Linked DNA regions of Bosea sp. 685. Each later gene encodes a partner of the first gene's protein in a complex. Links are inferred from orthologs where the notes say so. Each region holds a gene or a part of one and is shown in the gene's direction. Other genes may lie near its edges. The genes, in order: groL and metK.

Region 1 (9,968 bases):
GCAAAAGCTTGGCCTTTTCTTGAATCACGACTGTCGACGATGCCAGTACATCCGTGGTCATCGTCAAAGAGGCAGTCAGATCACGCTGCCTGGAGCTGCTCGGCAGCCATCTTGCCAGACCTGTTGTCGCGGGCGACCTCGAAGCCGAGCTTCTGGCCCTCCTGCAAGTCGCGCATTCCAGCGCGCTCGACGGCGGAGATATGGACAAACACATCCTGACTGCCGTCGTCAGGCTGAATGAAGCCGAAACCCTTGGTGGAATTGAACCATTTCACTGTGCCGGTGGTCATGAGAAACCCTCCTTTTGGCAAGACCTGTCGTTCGCCGAACGAGTGCTCGGCGAGTTCAGAACGATTTCGAAAGGGGGATTTCATCAGAGCCGCGCCAAAGCGCGAAAATAACAAGGACCGTCCAAGCAAATATCGACAAAATTCAAATTAACCGCCGTCGCAAATAATGTCAATGACCGATTGTCACACCCCGCAATAATACGTTCGAATGAGCTGTAATCACTGGAAACGATACATTTATTCTGGTCTTCGACGCTTTTTCGACCGTCAATGTGCTTGAGTGAGCACGAAATGAACCGGCTCACGTCATTCCAGCAGGAGGCCCAGCAGAGGGCATGCTGGCAGCCGGATCGAGGCATTGGCCGAGCGACCGGCGAGCATAGGTCTGGGCGGACTTATCCTGCTCTCACTTTTAGATCAGAGGCGGATTCAGATTTCAGCTGGGATCACCAAGCGATTCCAGCTGAAATCATCCGGCTCTCGCAGGATGCGAAAAAAGTGGGAACCGGCTTTTCGCATTGATCCTACTCAAATTTTTTGATGAGAGACGGATTCAGATGTCAGATGGGATCACTTTGTGATCCCATCTGACATCATCCGGCTCCAAAGATCAGCGTAGCCGTCATCTTTCAATGAGTTCGCCCGTGCCAAAAGACACCTCTCTCGAATGGGACGCCGGCAGCCTGCGCCGGGCGGTTCGCGCCGCCGGTGTTGCTCTGTGGTCGTGGAACGTCGACGATGACGGGTTCGCGATGGACGAGCAGGCCTTTACGATGTGGGGCGTGCCGCAGAGCGACGAGGTCAAATTCGAGGATCTGTCGGCTCACATCCATCCTGCCGACAGGGATAGGGTCCGGGCGGCCTTTACCGCGACCCGAGGCATTGTCGGGCCTTATGAGATCGATTTTCGCATATTGGTCGGCGACGAAATCCGCTGGATATCGGCCCGCGGTCTCGGCGATGATTCCGGGCTTCACAACGGAGTGATGTACGGCGTCTTCCTTGATGTTACGGGCCGCAAGCAAGCTGAAGAGGGTCATGAACTGCTCGCAGGCGAGATGAGCCACCGGGTCAAGAACCTCTTGGCGATCGCCATGGGACTGACTCATATCACGTCGAGATCGACGACGACGGCGGCGGAGATGGCGTCCGACCTGACAGGACGTCTGGCGGCGCTCGGCCGGGCTCATGACCTGGTTCGCCCCCTGCCTGGGCATCAGGGAGCGGCAGCGCTTCTGGGCGACCTGCTCTCGATCCTGCTTTCGCCTTACGAGGACATGGGGGCCTTCAGCGGGCGCATTCGTGTCGCCGTTCCTCGCATGGGGGTCAGCGAGGGAGCCGCCACGACCTTGTCCCTGATCATCCATGAGCTGGCGACAAACTCGCTTAAATACGGCGCGCTTTCAGCCGATACGGGTACGCTCGACGTTTCAGGCACTTCCGACGACGACGAAACCACGATCATCTGGACGGAACGGGGCGGGCCTTCCGTCGAGCCTCCCAATGGAGCCGGCGGGTACGGCAGCAAGCTCGTCATTCGAAGCATATCGAGCCAGCTCGGCGGTTCCATAAGCTATGACTGGTCGACTGAGGGGGTCATCGTGACGCTCAAGATGGGAACGACCAAACTCGCAAAATAAGCCGTGTTTCTACTTGATGCCCGCCAGAACCTCCAATATCTGCGCCGCCCGATAGGGTTTTTGCAGGAACACGGTGTCTTGAGGCATATCGGCAGGCGCAGGCTGCGGGCGTCCTGATGCGACGATCAGGACGATAGGTGGCCAGCGTTGCCGAATTGCGTGGACCAGCTTCAGGCCGTCCATGGATCCGGGCATCTCGATATCGGTGAAGACAACCCGGATGTCCGAGCGGGTTTCCAATAGGATGACGGCCTCATCGGCGCCAATCGCCTCGATGACCTCGTAGCCCCCGTCTTCGATCATCGCGACAGCATCCATGCGGATCAGGGTGTCATCTTCGACGACAAGGACGACGGGGGTGGAGACGACGGGGGTGGACATGGCAGCTCCAGGTTGCCTTCCCCCAACCGCCCTGGAGCCGGATAGTTGCGTCGGTTCGCGATGAAACTGATCGCCGATGCTCACCCCGCCGCTTCGACGCAGAAGGCATGCCTTTTCCGGCCCAGCCACGATGCGGCAGCTAGGCGAGCTTGCTAGAGCGTTTTCGCCGGAAAGATCAGGCAGGTCTCGGTGCCGTGCGCGAGCAGCTTGCCGCGCTCGTCGACGAGGCGGCCTTCGGTCGTCGCGACTGTGCCGCCGCGATGGATCAGCTTGCCCTCGCAGCGCACCGTGCCGCTATCGGGCATGACCGGTCGGACATAGTTGAGCTTCATCTCCAGCGTCGTATAGCCCTCGCCCGCCTTCAGCGTGGTGTGCGCGGCGCAGGCCATGGCGGAATCGAGGATCGTCGCCGTCCAGCCGCCATGGATCGTGCCGAGCGGATTGAAGAAGCGCATTGAGGGCTTGCCGACGAAGACGACGCGCCCCTCCTCGACCTCGACGAGATCGAGATCCATCGCATCCGCGAAGGGCGGGCCGGGATGGCGACCCTCGACCATGCCGCGCAGGAAGCTGAGGCCATCCTCGGCCAGCAGGACCTCACGGGAAACGACACCGACCTCGCGCGCCATCACTGTCTCTCACTTAGAGGTTGAGAGCATTGCTTCTGCAAAAAACCGGTACCCATTTTTCGCGCAAGGCTCTTATCGTGCAGGTACACGTTAAGTGCCGAGAAGGCTGCCGGTCAAGCCTCGCCTCAGTCCGCCAGGCGTGCCACGCGGCGCAACGCCTTCAGCCCCTCGCGGGTTTCGCTCCAGCGCTCCTTGCCGAGACCGCCCTCGATCCGCTCCTGAGCCTGATGCCAATAGGGAATGGCGGCCTCGATCGCCGCCCTGCCCTTTTCGGTGACGGCATAGACCGAGGCGCGGCCCTTGCACGCGACGGGAACGATCAGCGCCTCGGCCGCCAGCAATTGCAGATTGCGGGTCAGCGAGGTGCGCTCCAGGGCGAAGCGCTCGGCCAATTCGGTGACGGAGCGCCAGGCCCCGGTGCTGAGCGCCGAGAGCAGCACGAACTGCGTGATCTTCAACCCGCTCGGGCGCATCGCCTCGTCATAGGCTCGCGTCACCGCCCGCGCCGTCATGCGCACATGCAGCGCCACGCAGGAGCGGGCGATATCGTCGAGCCGGGGATCGGGCACAGCTGTCGTCATTTCGCCATGCTAGCGTGTTCATTCGGCTTTGGCAGCAAGCCCCCGGCGCCATCTCCGGATTCACTTTATCGCCGGATGATTTCTTGACTCTCCGGGGGGACGCGCCTATCTCCCCGCCATCGGTTAGCACTCGACGATTGAGACTGCTAACAGATGCCCATCGCGGGTTCGCCATCGAGCGCCCGCATCGAAATTAGATCCAAGAGGAAGACAGAACCATGAAGTTCCGTCCGCTGCATGACCGCGTTGTGGTCCGTCGCCTTGATGGCGAAGAGAAGACCAAGGGTGGCATCATCATCCCCGATACCGCCAAGGAAAAGCCCCAAGAGGGCGAAGTCATCGCCGTCGGCCCCGGTGGCCGCGACGAAGCCGGCAAGCTGACCCCGCTGGACGTCAAGAAGGGCGATCGCGTCCTGTTCGGCAAGTGGTCGGGCACCGAGGTCAAGATCGATGGCCAGGATCTCCTGATCATGAAGGAATCCGACGTCATGGGCGTGATCGGCTGATCGCCTCGAGACCGCCTTTCCCGACATTTCAAAAGGAGTAGCTCTCATGGCTGCTAAAGACGTCAAGTTCTCTACCGATGCCCGCGACCGGATGCTGCGCGGCGTCGAAATCCTCAACAACGCCGTCAAGGTCACGCTCGGTCCCAAGGGCCGTAACGTCGTGATCGACAAGTCGTTCGGCGCCCCGCGCATCACCAAGGACGGTGTCACCGTCGCCAAGGAGATCGAGCTCGCCGACAAGTTCGAGAACATGGGCGCCCAGATGGTGCGCGAAGTGGCCTCGAAGCAGAACGACGCCGCCGGCGACGGCACCACGACCGCCACCGTTCTGGCCGCCGCCATCATGCGCGAAGGCCTGAAGTCGGTTGCCGCCGGCATGAACCCGATGGATCTGAAGCGCGGCATCGACCTGGCCGTCGAGGCCATCGTCGCCGACCTCAAGAAGAACTCCAAGAAGGTCACGACCAACGCGGAAGTCGCGCAGGTCGGCACCATCTCGGCGAACGGCGACGAGTCGGTCGGCAAGATGATCGCCACCGCCATGCAGAAGGTCGGCAACGAGGGTGTCATCACCGTCGAGGAAGCCAAGACCGCCGAGACCGAGCTCGACGTCGTCGAGGGCATGCAGTTCGACCGTGGCTATCTCTCGCCCTACTTCATCACCAATGCCGAGAAGATGGTCGCTGAGCTCGAGGATCCCTACATCCTCATCTTCGAGAAGAAGCTGTCCTCGCTCCAGGCGATGCTGCCGATCCTCGAGGCCGTCGTTCAGACCGGCAAGCCGCTGCTGATCATCGCCGAGGACGTCGAGGGCGAGGCTCTGGCCACGCTCGTCGTCAACAAGCTCCGTGGCGGCCTGAAGGTCGCGGCCGTCAAGGCTCCGGGCTTCGGCGATCGCCGCAAGGCGATGCTTGAGGACCTCTCGATCCTGACCGCCGGTCAGATGATCTCGGAAGACCTCGGCATCAAGCTCGAGACCGTGACGCTCGCCATGCTCGGACGCGCCAAGAAGGTGCGCATCGAGAAGGAGAACACCACGATCATCGACGGCGCCGGCAAGAAGAAGGACATCGAGGGCCGCGTCGCGCAGATCAAGGCGCAGATCGAGGAGACCACCTCGGACTACGACCGTGAGAAGCTCCAGGAGCGTCTGGCCAAGCTCGCTGGCGGCGTCGCGGTGATCCGCGTCGGCGGCGCGACCGAAGTCGAAGTCAAGGAGAAGAAGGACCGCGTCGACGACGCCCTGAACGCGACCCGCGCGGCCGTGGAAGAAGGCGTTCTTCCGGGTGGTGGCGTCGCTCTCCTGCGCGCTCTGTCGACCGTCAAGGCGATCAAGACCCAGAACGACGACCAGAAGACCGGCGTCGAGATCGTCCGCAAGGCGATCATGGCCCCGGCCAAGCAGATCGTCGACAACGCTGGCGATGACGGCGCGGTCGTGGTCGGCAAGCTGCTCGAGTCCAAGGAATACGCCTTCGGCTACAACGCCCAGACCGGCGTCTACGGCGATCTGGTCAAGGCCGGCATCATCGACCCGACCAAGGTCGTGCGCACGGCGATCCAGGACGCGGCTTCGATCGCAGGCCTGCTGATCACCACCGAGGCGATGATCGCCGAGCTGCCGAAGAAGGACTCCCCGATGCCCCCGATGGGCGGCGGCGGCATGGGCGGCATGGATTTCTGAGGAAATCCAAACGCCCATCTTCCAAGGGTTCTGGAACCGGGCATGCCCGGTTCCAGTGGCGGCATGGATTTCTGATCCAAGCCTCCATCCAACTGTTAATGGGAAAGGCCCGGCGCAAGCCGGGCCTTTTTCATGTCCGGTCGATGACAATTTGCTCATCTCGACGCGCCGCCATTGAACGGCCGCATCCTCTGCGACATGGTCAGAATCGCGATGGCATCTCGTCATCCCCGCCATTTCCGCAGGATCCTTGCCCATGCGCCCTTTGAGCATCGCCGTCGCCGTGCTTGCCGTGATCGCCCTCGTCGTGGGCCAGCAGAGCGGCAGCGCCGGAGCCATCGGGATGGGCGTCATCGGCCTGCTGCTTGCCGCGGCGACATGGCGGGCCGTCGCGATCGCGACCTTCCTCAGGATCTTCTCGATCATCTTCGGCGTCGAGTATGTGCTCACCGGCGCCGCCTTCCTGGTCGCCCAATCCGGCGCCTGGCCCGAGGCCTGGCAGGCGCTCGTGCCGCCCGCCAGCCTGACGATCACGATCGCGGTCTTCGGCCTGGTGGTCTATGCGATCTCCTTCGTCCCCGGCATCGCGCGCATCGCCAGGCTGGCCTCGCCCTATTTCGAGGCTCCGGAGCGAACCACGGGACATCTATGGCCCTTGAAGCCCTTTCAGATCGGCAGCGGGCGCCTCGGCACGTTCCTGCTGGTTTTCCTGGTCGTCCTCAATCAGTTGCAGGTCGCGATCTCGCTCAGGCTGTCCTTCTTCAACCGCGATTTCTACAACGCGATCCAGGAGAAGGACGCGGCGAGCTTCTGGTACCAGCTCATCTTCGTCTTCAGTGTCTGGGCGGCGATATCGGTCGTCTCCAACCTGATCGAAATGGTCGCCAACTATACGCTGCTGATCCGCTGGCGGCGCTGGATGGCGGAAAAATTCAGCAGCGCCTGGCTCGGCAATTCCAATCACTACAGGGTCTCGCTCGCCGGGAGCGCCGACAACCCCGACCAGCGCATCGCCGAAGACACGCGCGCCTTCGTCAACAACACCTATAATTTCGCGCTGCCCCTGCTCACGCAGGTCTCCACGCTCGTCTCCTTCTCGATCATCCTGTGGTCGATCCCGGTCGCGAGCGTCCTGCCCGGCACGGACATCACCATCCCCGGCTTCATCTTCTGGATGGCGCTGATCTATTCCATCGCCGCGACCTGGATCGCCCATCGGATCGGAAAGCCGCTGATCGGGCTCGAATTCGAACAGGAGAAGCGCGAGGCGACCTTCCGCTTCTCGCTGGCGCGGCTGCGCGAATATTCCGAGCAGATCGCGCTCATGCGCGGTGAGGATGCCGAGCAGAAGCATCTGAGCGAACGCTTCGGCGATATCGTCACCAATTTCTACAGGCTCGTCTGGGCGCGCGTTCGGCTGACCACCTTCACGCTCTCCTTCGGCCAGGCCAACGTCGTCGTGCCCTATATCCTGCTCGCACCGCATTATTTCTCGGGCAAGATCACGCTCGGCATCATGACGCAGGTCGCCTCAGCCTTCGACCGGGTCCAGACCGCGATGTCCTTCTTCATCGACCGGTATCAGTCGATCGCCTCCTATGTCGCCTCGATCAACCGCCTCACCACCTTCGAGGCCGCGATCGCGCAGGCGGCCAGCGCCAGCGATAAGGGCATCCATAACGTATCCGCCAAGGGCGAGGCGGTGCATCTCGACGAGGCCACGCTCAGCCTGCCCAACGGCCAGCCGATCGTGCGCGTGCACGACCTCGACCTCGGCGCAGGCCGGCGGACACTGGTCATCGGCCCGTCGGGCTCGGGCAAATCGACGCTGTTTCGCGCCATTGCCGGGATCTGGCCCTTCGGCCAGGGCAAGGTCGGCATCCCGACCGGGGCCGAGATCATGCTGCTGCCGCAGCGGCCCTATCTGCCCCAGGGCAGCCTGCGCGCGGCGCTGGCCTATCCCGCGCCGGTGAATACCTATGGCGAGGCCGAGATCAAGGCGGCAATGCATCTGACCAAGCTCGACCATCTCTCCGAGCGGCTCGACGAGGTCGATCTCTGGGGCCAACGTCTTTCCGGCGGCGAGCAGCAGCGCCTCGCCGTGGCGCGCGCCCTGCTGGCGAAGCCCGACTGGCTCTTCCTGGATGAGGCGACGGCCTCGCTCGACGAGAAGCTGGAGGGCGAGATCTATGCCGCGCTCGAGCAGGCGCTGCCGCAGACCAGGATCGTCTCGATCGGCCACCGCTCGACGCTGCGGGCGATGCACGATGCGATCGTGATCATGCAGCCGAACGAGGACGGCACCTTCAGCCCCAAGGCGGAAAACCGGGAGCTGGTCGGTTAGGGCAGGCTGTTTGTGCCCGGAAACACGCCGTCATTCCGGGACATGGCGCAGCCATGGACCCGGCCCCATGACCACGAGGCGTCTCCAGTTCGTCATGCTCGCCCTTGTGGCGAGCATCCACGTCTTGAACATAGGCCTCGACCAGCGAAGACGTGGATGGCCGGGACAAGCCCGACCATGACGGATAGCGGGGCGTCCATGAGTTCCGGGCTCAGGCCTGCGCCTGCCCCGGAACAACGCTGCAGATCGTAGCAGCCCGCGCTCAGAGACCGCGGTCGAAGCGCACTTCGCCGGCCGCACCCTGGACGACCAGCTTGCCGTCGACGAGGTCCCACTTGCGGGCCGCGCGCAGCGCGGTGAGATAGGCGCGCTCGAAATCGAGCAGGCCCTTGTCGCAGGTCCGCTTGGTCAAGGCGATCGGCCCGACCGCGAGGCCCTGCTGGCGCAGCGGATAAGCGGTGGCCGAGAAGGTGTTGCAGCCGCCAAAGCCCGTGCCGCGCAGATTGGCGTCGATCAGGAAGGTGGCGCGGCGGTCGGAGATCGGCTTGCCGTTCAGCGAGCTCGCGGCCCAGGAGGCGCCGACCGGATAGGTCTTCTCCTGCTCGGCCGGCGGAATCTGCTGCTGTTGCTCCTGGGGCGCGCCCCGGCTGCGACGCTGGGCCTCGGCAGGCCCCGCCATAAGCGAAGCCATCGGCACGAGCGCGGCGAGAAGGGCGGCATAGCCAAGGCGTCGGTTCGTCATTCTATCACCCGCAGTCATGCCCGCGACGATAGCGCGCGAGCTCTCCCTGTTGAAAGCGCGTAACGGCGTATTGTTCCGGGATCAATCAGGAAGGTGAGCCATGGACCCGAATTGCGGGATTTATGGGGCCTGAGAGACTGTTTGATAATTCGAGGCCTCATCCTGAGGAGCCGCGAAGCGGCGTCTCGAAGGATGCTCCAGATGGTTCGGGAGCCTCCTGGAACATCCTTCGAGACGCCATTCCTGCCGGAATGCCTCCTCAGGATGAGGGCTCAGGGTGTTTCCGAACAGTCTCTGAGCCCACCGACATCAGCAATCTCCGCCGCCGCCCGGTTTCTGGCGCGGCGCTCAGATACGCGCCAGCAGCCGCTCGATCAGCGGATTGGCCTTGCGGAAAACGTAATCGGGCGCACTCACCGTGATTTCGTCCGCGCCCGACCGCGCGAGATGCTCGACCAGCGCGAAGACCGATTTCTCCGGGCAATGCAGCACCTGCACGCCGCCCTGTGCGGCCAGGCCGAAAGGCAGCCTCGCGCCGAACTGGGTGGTGATCGCCTCGATTGCCTCCGGCGTAGCCCCGATATCGCGGGCGCGGATCTCGCGCACGGTCCGCGCCTCTTCCTCGGCGGCGATTCGCGACAGGATGGCGGTCGCGGCAGCGCGCGCCCTTGCGCCCCAGGGCGCCCGCACGGAGGCGACGAGATTGGCTTCCGACGCCAGCATCACGCCATCATCGAGCACCTTCAGGGCGTTGGCCGCCAAAGTGCCGCCGGTCGTGGTGATGTCGACCACGATCTCGGCCGTGCCGGCGGCCGGCGCTCCCTCGGTCGCACCCAGGCTCTCGACGATGCGGTAATCGGCAAGGCCGTGCTGGGCGAAAAAGCGGCGGGTCAGGTTCACATATTTCGTGGCGACGCGCAGCTTGCGGCCCTGGCGGACGCGCATGGTCGAGGCGACGTCGTCGAGATCGGCCATGGTGCGCACATCGATCCAGGCCTGGGGCACCGCGACGACGACATTGGCGTGGCCGAAGCCGAGCGGGGTCAGCATCTCGACGGCGGCATCCGCATCGGGAACCTGCTCGCGCACCAGATCCTCGCCGGTGACGCCGAGATGGGCCGCGCCCGAGGCTAGCTGGGCGACGATCTCGGAGGCCGAGAGGAAAGCGACC
Region 2 (5,274 bases), 1.8 Mb from region 1 along the record:
GTCGTCGCGCTGCCGGCCTTTCTGGCCCTGTTCCCGGCGCTGGCCTTCGGCTGCGCCCGGTTGCTCTGGCCGGCGGGAGCGGGGCGCATCCTCATGCTCGCCGTGGCGCTGACCATCAGCGAATGGCTGCGCGGCCATGTCCTGACCGGCTTTCCCTGGAACGTCTACGGTATGATGCTGGCCGGCCAGGGCTTCATCGCGCAATTCGCCGCGCTCGGCGGGCTCTATGGATTGACGCTGCTGGCGGTCGCGATCGGCGCGGCGCCCGCGACGCTCGGCACGGCCGAGGCCGGCGCGAGGCGCTGGCGCGCGCCGATCCTCGCCATCTTGACACTCGCGGCTCTCATCGGCTTCGGCGCCTGGCACATCCCGAATGCGGCGGCGCCCCTGGTCGCCGGCGTGAAGCTGCGATTGATGCAGCCGAACCTGGCGCAGGACGCCAAGTTCAGTGCCCGTAACGGCGAGGCGATCCTGAACGAATATCTCACGCTGAGCGACCGGGCGACGAGCCCCTCGACGCTCGGCGTACAGGACGTCACGCATCTGATCTGGCCGGAATCGGCTTTTCCCTTCCTGCTCGGCCGCTCGCCCCAGGCGCTCGCGCGCATTGCCGCGGCCTTGCCGCCGAACACGACCCTGATCACCGGTGCGGCGCGGGCCGGCGAGGCGCTGCCCGGCGAAAGCCGGCCGCCGATCTTCAATTCGGTGCAGGTCGTGGACGACGAGGGCGTGATCGTCTCGAGCTACGACAAGGTCCATCTCGTGCCCTTCGGCGAGTATCTGCCGCCGATCCTGGAACGGTTGATCCGCGGCGTCGGGCTGTCGGAATTCGTCTCGATTCCGGGCGGCTTCGCGGCAGGCAAGCGGCACATCCCGCTCTCGATCCGCGGCCTGCCCGCAGTCGCGCCGCTGCTCTGCTACGAGGCGATCTTCCCCGGCGAGGTCATGCCGTCGCAGGGCCCGCGCCCCGGCCTGATGCTCAACCTGACCAATGACGGCTGGTTCGGCCAGACCAGCGGACCTTACCAGCACCTGGCCCAGGCAAGGATGCGCGCCATCGAGGAAGGATTGCCGCTGGTCCGCGTCGCCAATACCGGAATCTCGGCGGTGATCGATGGTTATGGCCGCATCACAGCCAGCTTGCCCCTAGGCACACAGGGTGTTCTCGATGCAAACTTGCCGCAAACGGCTCCCGTTACGCTCTATGCGCAATTCGGAGATGCCGCTTTAGTGGGCCTCATTGCACTGTTCTTGCTGCTTGCGCGGGTTCGACCGGGCTGATCATCCCATCTGGAACTTTTTCCCGCGAAAGGGATGGCCGTTCCCGCTGGAAGCATATAAATTGCTAAAATAAATTCATGCCTGCCGGATGATAGATTTCCAAGAAAACTGACCCGAGGGTGGTCGATTCATGATAAAAAAAGTGCCCAACCCGATCGACCGCCATGTCGGAAGCCGTGTCCGGATGCGCCGAATGCTCGCTGGAGTCAGCCAGGAGAGGCTCGGCGAGGGTCTCGGACTGACCTTCCAGCAGGTCCAGAAATACGAAAAAGGCTCAAACCGCATCAGCGCCAGCCGCTTGCAGCAGATCGCCAAGATGCTGGACGTGCCGGTCTCCTTCTTCTTCGACGGAGCCCCGACCGGCGACATGCCGGCGGGCGGCTTCTCCGACGCCGCCTCGACGGCCTATGTCTCCGACTTCATGGCGACCAGCGAGGGCGTGCAGCTGACCAAGGCCTTCGTACGCATCAAGAGCGGGCGGGTGCGGCGGCGCATCGTCGATCTCGTCGAGGCACTGGCGGAAGAAGACAGCGGAATCGCGTGATCTCGCTCTCTTTTTGTTCGTCCTGACGAACAAGGCTCCCGAAAAACGGATTTCCGGCTTGACGGCGAACGCGCCCGCTGCAAAGAGGGTGCCCGTTTTCGTCGGCCGATCGTGTCGTCACGCCGGTCACTCGCCAGCCCCCATCCGAAGGGTTATCTGACCGTGTCACGCCAGAACTACCTGTTCACCAGCGAATCCGTCGGTGAAGGCCACCCCGACAAGATCTGCGACCGGATTTCCGACGAGGTCGTCGACCTGTTCTTCAAGGAAGCGGCGAAAGCCGGCATGGACTCGGCCCAGGTGCGCGTCGCCTGCGAGACCCTGGCGACCACCAACCGCGTCGTCATCGCCGGCGAGGTCCGCACCTCGCTCGACGAGAAGGCGATGAAGAGCAAGGTCAAGTCGGCCGCGCGCAAGGCGATCAAGGCGATCGGCTACGAGCAGGACGGCTTCCACTGGAAGAAGTGCAAGATCGACGTGCTGCTGCACGCCCAGTCGGCCGACATCGCTCAGGGCGTTGACGCCAGCGGCAACAAGGATGAAGGCGCGGGCGACCAGGGCATCATGTTCGGCTATGCCTGCCGCGAGACGCCCGAGCTGATGCCTGCGCCGATCTACTACGCCCACAAGATCCTCGAGGTGCTGGCCAAGGCCCGCCACGCCAAGGAAGGCTCCGCCGCCAAGCTCGGTCCCGACGCCAAGAGCCAGGTCACGGTCAAGTACGAGAACGGCAAGCCGGTCGGCGTCACCCAGATCGTGCTCTCGACCCAGCATATCGACGAGAGCCTGACCTCGGCCGACGTCCGCAAGATCGTCGAGCCCTATATCCGCGAGACGCTGCCCGAAGGCTGGATCACCAAGGAGACCGTCTGGCACGTCAACCCGACCGGCAAGTTCGTCATCGGCGGCCCCGACGGCGACGCCGGCCTGACCGGCCGCAAGATCATCGTCGACACCTATGGCGGTGCTGCCCCCCATGGCGGCGGCGCCTTCTCGGGCAAGGACCCGACCAAGGTCGACCGTTCGGCGGCCTATGCCGCGCGCTATCTGGCCAAGAACGTCGTCGCCGCCAAGCTCGCAGATCGCTGCACGATCCAGCTCTCCTACGCCATCGGCGTCGCCAAGCCGCTCTCGATCTATGTCGACCTGCACGGCACCGGCAAGGTCGACGAGGCGAAGCTTGAGGCTGTTCTGGGCGAGGTCATGGACCTGACCCCGCGCGGCATCCGCACGCATCTTGCGTTGAACAAGCCGATCTATGCCAAGTCCGCCGCTTACGGCCATTTCGGCCGCAAGGCCGGCCGCGACGGCAGCTTCTCCTGGGAGAAGACCGATCTGGTCGATGCGCTGAAGAAGGCCGTCGCCTGAGCGGATAGCTTCCGACCACATGCGAAAGGCCGGGGCTCAAATCCCGGCCTTTTTCTTTGCCCAAAATCAGCTAGAGCAGACCGACAGGCCGTGGAAACACGCCGTCATCCTGGCCGAAGCCCTCGGGTCCGATCTTCGATCGCCCAAGGATAAACTCCGCGGAGCCCGGGATCCATCATAGCGCGCCGTCCATGCGCTGTGATGGATCCCGGATCTGCGCGGCTCGCTGCTTGTTCGGGATGACGGCGTGTTTCCTTTAAAAAATAGTTCAATACCAAAGACATGATGATGACCGACGATTTCGATCCTGACCGCGCCTTCTTCGGCCGTCGCAAGGGCAAGGCCCTGCGCGAAGGCCAGAACGCGATGATCGAGGGCGTGCTGCCGCGCCTGCGCCTGCCCGATGGCGAGATCACCGATCTGGCAGCGCTGTTCCCGCAACCGGTGACAGCGGTTCGGCTCGAGATCGGCTTCGGCGGCGGCGAGCATCTGCTGTCGCGCATGCGCGAGAGCCCGCAGATCGGCTTCATCGGCGTCGAGCCCTTCATCAACGGGATGGCGAAGTTCCTCGCCGTCATCGAGCGGGAAGGGCTGACAAATATCCGGCTCTGGGACGGCGACGCTGCGCTAATGCTGCCGCGCCTGCCGGAAGGCTCGCTCGATGCAATCGACCTGCTCTATCCCGATCCCTGGCCGAAGCGCCGCCAGCGCAAGCGGCGTTTCGTCTCCGAACGCACCCTTGGCCTGTTCGCCCGTTGTCTGCGCCCGGGCGGGCGCTTCCGCTTCGCCAGCGACATCGATGATTATGTCGGCTGGACGCTGGCGCGGCTCGCCCGCTCGCCCGATTTCGACTGGACGGATGAGCGCGCCGATGATTGGCGCAAGCCTTATCCCGGTTGGATCCGCACGCGCTACGAGGCGAAGGCCGTCGCGGCGGGCCGCGTGCCGAGCTACCTCACGGCTGTGCGTCACGCATCCTGAGGAAGCCGAGCACGCGCTGGGCGGTCGTCGTGTTCAAGGTGCGGAAGCTCTGACGGGCGCGCTCGATCGCGACCTCTGATTTGCCGAGATCCTTGCGCAGGCCGATCAGCGCGCGCGTGGTCTCCCAGGACCAGCCGAGAGCCCGGCCGACCAGGAGCACGGCGTCACGGTCCGTACCCAGGATGATCTGCTCGGTCGCTGGCAGGCCAAGCTGCGCCAGCGCCGCGACCGCGCACATCGCATGCTCCAAACTGCCCGCAGCAGCGAATTCGACCAGCTTGGCCTCGTCGAGCTGACCGGCTTCGTGGAGCCGGTTGATCTCGATCAGGGCCGCGTTGATCTTGCCGTACCCGTCATGTGTCTGCGCCTCGGCGACGATCGCCTGGGCGCCACGCTCGACGGCCATGTCGACCGCGCCGGCAAGCGAGGGCTCCAGCGTCGCCGTGAGGCGACGCCGCGCCGAATTCTTGGCGGCCACCAAGAGCTGACCAAGCAATTCGGCCGGAATGTCGCGACGCGAGCCCAAAGTCGCCTGGAGCGCATCGTCCTGGACGGCCCGCATCACCAGCACGCCCATGCCATGGCGCGAGAAGCGCGCGGTCTGGTTTGCCGCCACCGCATGGGTGACGACGCGGCCACCGCGCAGGATCAGGAAATCCGTGACCGGCTCGCCGAGATCGGGTCGCTCGGTGATGGCGAGCATGTGATCGCGGCCCTTGGCCGCCGAGACAGCGACCAGATCCTGGTCGGTGAGACGTTTTGAGGCGATCAGCACCGGCCGGGCGACGGCGATCTCGTCGAGCGCGAGCTGGCGCACGACGCCGCTCGGCGCATTGGGAATGGGAGCGAGCCGCTCCGACAATTCGATCCGGGCCCGGACCTCGATGGCGCGCGAAAGCCGGCCGATCACCACGTCGAAAATGCTGACCTGATCCTCTTCCATACCAGCGGCGGTGCTGAGGAAGAGGTCGGTCAGGCGGGCCAGAATCTGAGTGCGGTCGTCATTCGACCCACGCGTCATCGTCGCTTCAAGATCGCGCAACAGCGCACTCACCGAACTCATGCAGCATCCTCACGCAACGTCTGCGGCCGCACTATCG

What was found.
Region 2: the proteins of groL (region 1) and metK are in contact, whole or in part, in a cryo-EM structure (PDB 8P4O), measured with the Escherichia coli proteins. The link is inferred for Bosea sp. 685 from one-to-one orthologs.

What each region holds. Positions count from the first base shown.
Region 1 is NZ_CP134779.1:4,463,681-4,473,648, forward strand. The notes cover bases 3,444-6,392. They hold groL (chaperonin GroEL), read left to right. Parts: upstream 3,444-4,073; coding sequence 4,074-5,711; downstream 5,712-6,392. Other genes in these bases: RMR04_RS22005 (MarR family winged helix-turn-helix transcriptional regulator), read right to left, coding at 3,444-3,521; groES (co-chaperone GroES), read left to right, coding at 3,740-4,027; RMR04_RS22020 (ABC transporter ATP-binding protein/permease), read left to right, coding at 5,968-6,392. In the rest of the region: RMR04_RS21985 (cold-shock protein), read right to left, coding at 81-290; RMR04_RS21990 (sensor histidine kinase), read left to right, coding at 923-1,930; RMR04_RS21995 (response regulator), read right to left, coding at 1,940-2,311; RMR04_RS22000 (PaaI family thioesterase), read right to left, coding at 2,464-2,940; more of RMR04_RS22005, read right to left, coding at 3,066-3,443; more of RMR04_RS22020, read left to right, coding at 6,393-8,055; RMR04_RS22025 (META domain-containing protein), read right to left, coding at 8,318-8,797; hisG (ATP phosphoribosyltransferase), read right to left, coding at 9,146-9,968.
Region 2 is NZ_CP134779.1:6,286,230-6,291,503, forward strand. What follows is about bases 1,233-4,090. They hold metK (methionine adenosyltransferase), read left to right. Parts: upstream 1,233-1,987; coding sequence 1,988-3,193; downstream 3,194-4,090. Other genes in these bases: lnt (apolipoprotein N-acyltransferase), read left to right, coding at 1,233-1,281; RMR04_RS30580 (helix-turn-helix domain-containing protein), read left to right, coding at 1,412-1,825; trmB (tRNA (guanine(46)-N(7))-methyltransferase TrmB), read left to right, coding at 3,482-4,090. In the rest of the region: more of lnt, read left to right, coding at 1-1,232; more of trmB, read left to right, coding at 4,091-4,174; RMR04_RS30595 (DUF2336 domain-containing protein), read right to left, coding at 4,149-5,237. UniProt on the Escherichia coli protein: Catalyzes the formation of S-adenosylmethionine (AdoMet) from methionine and ATP.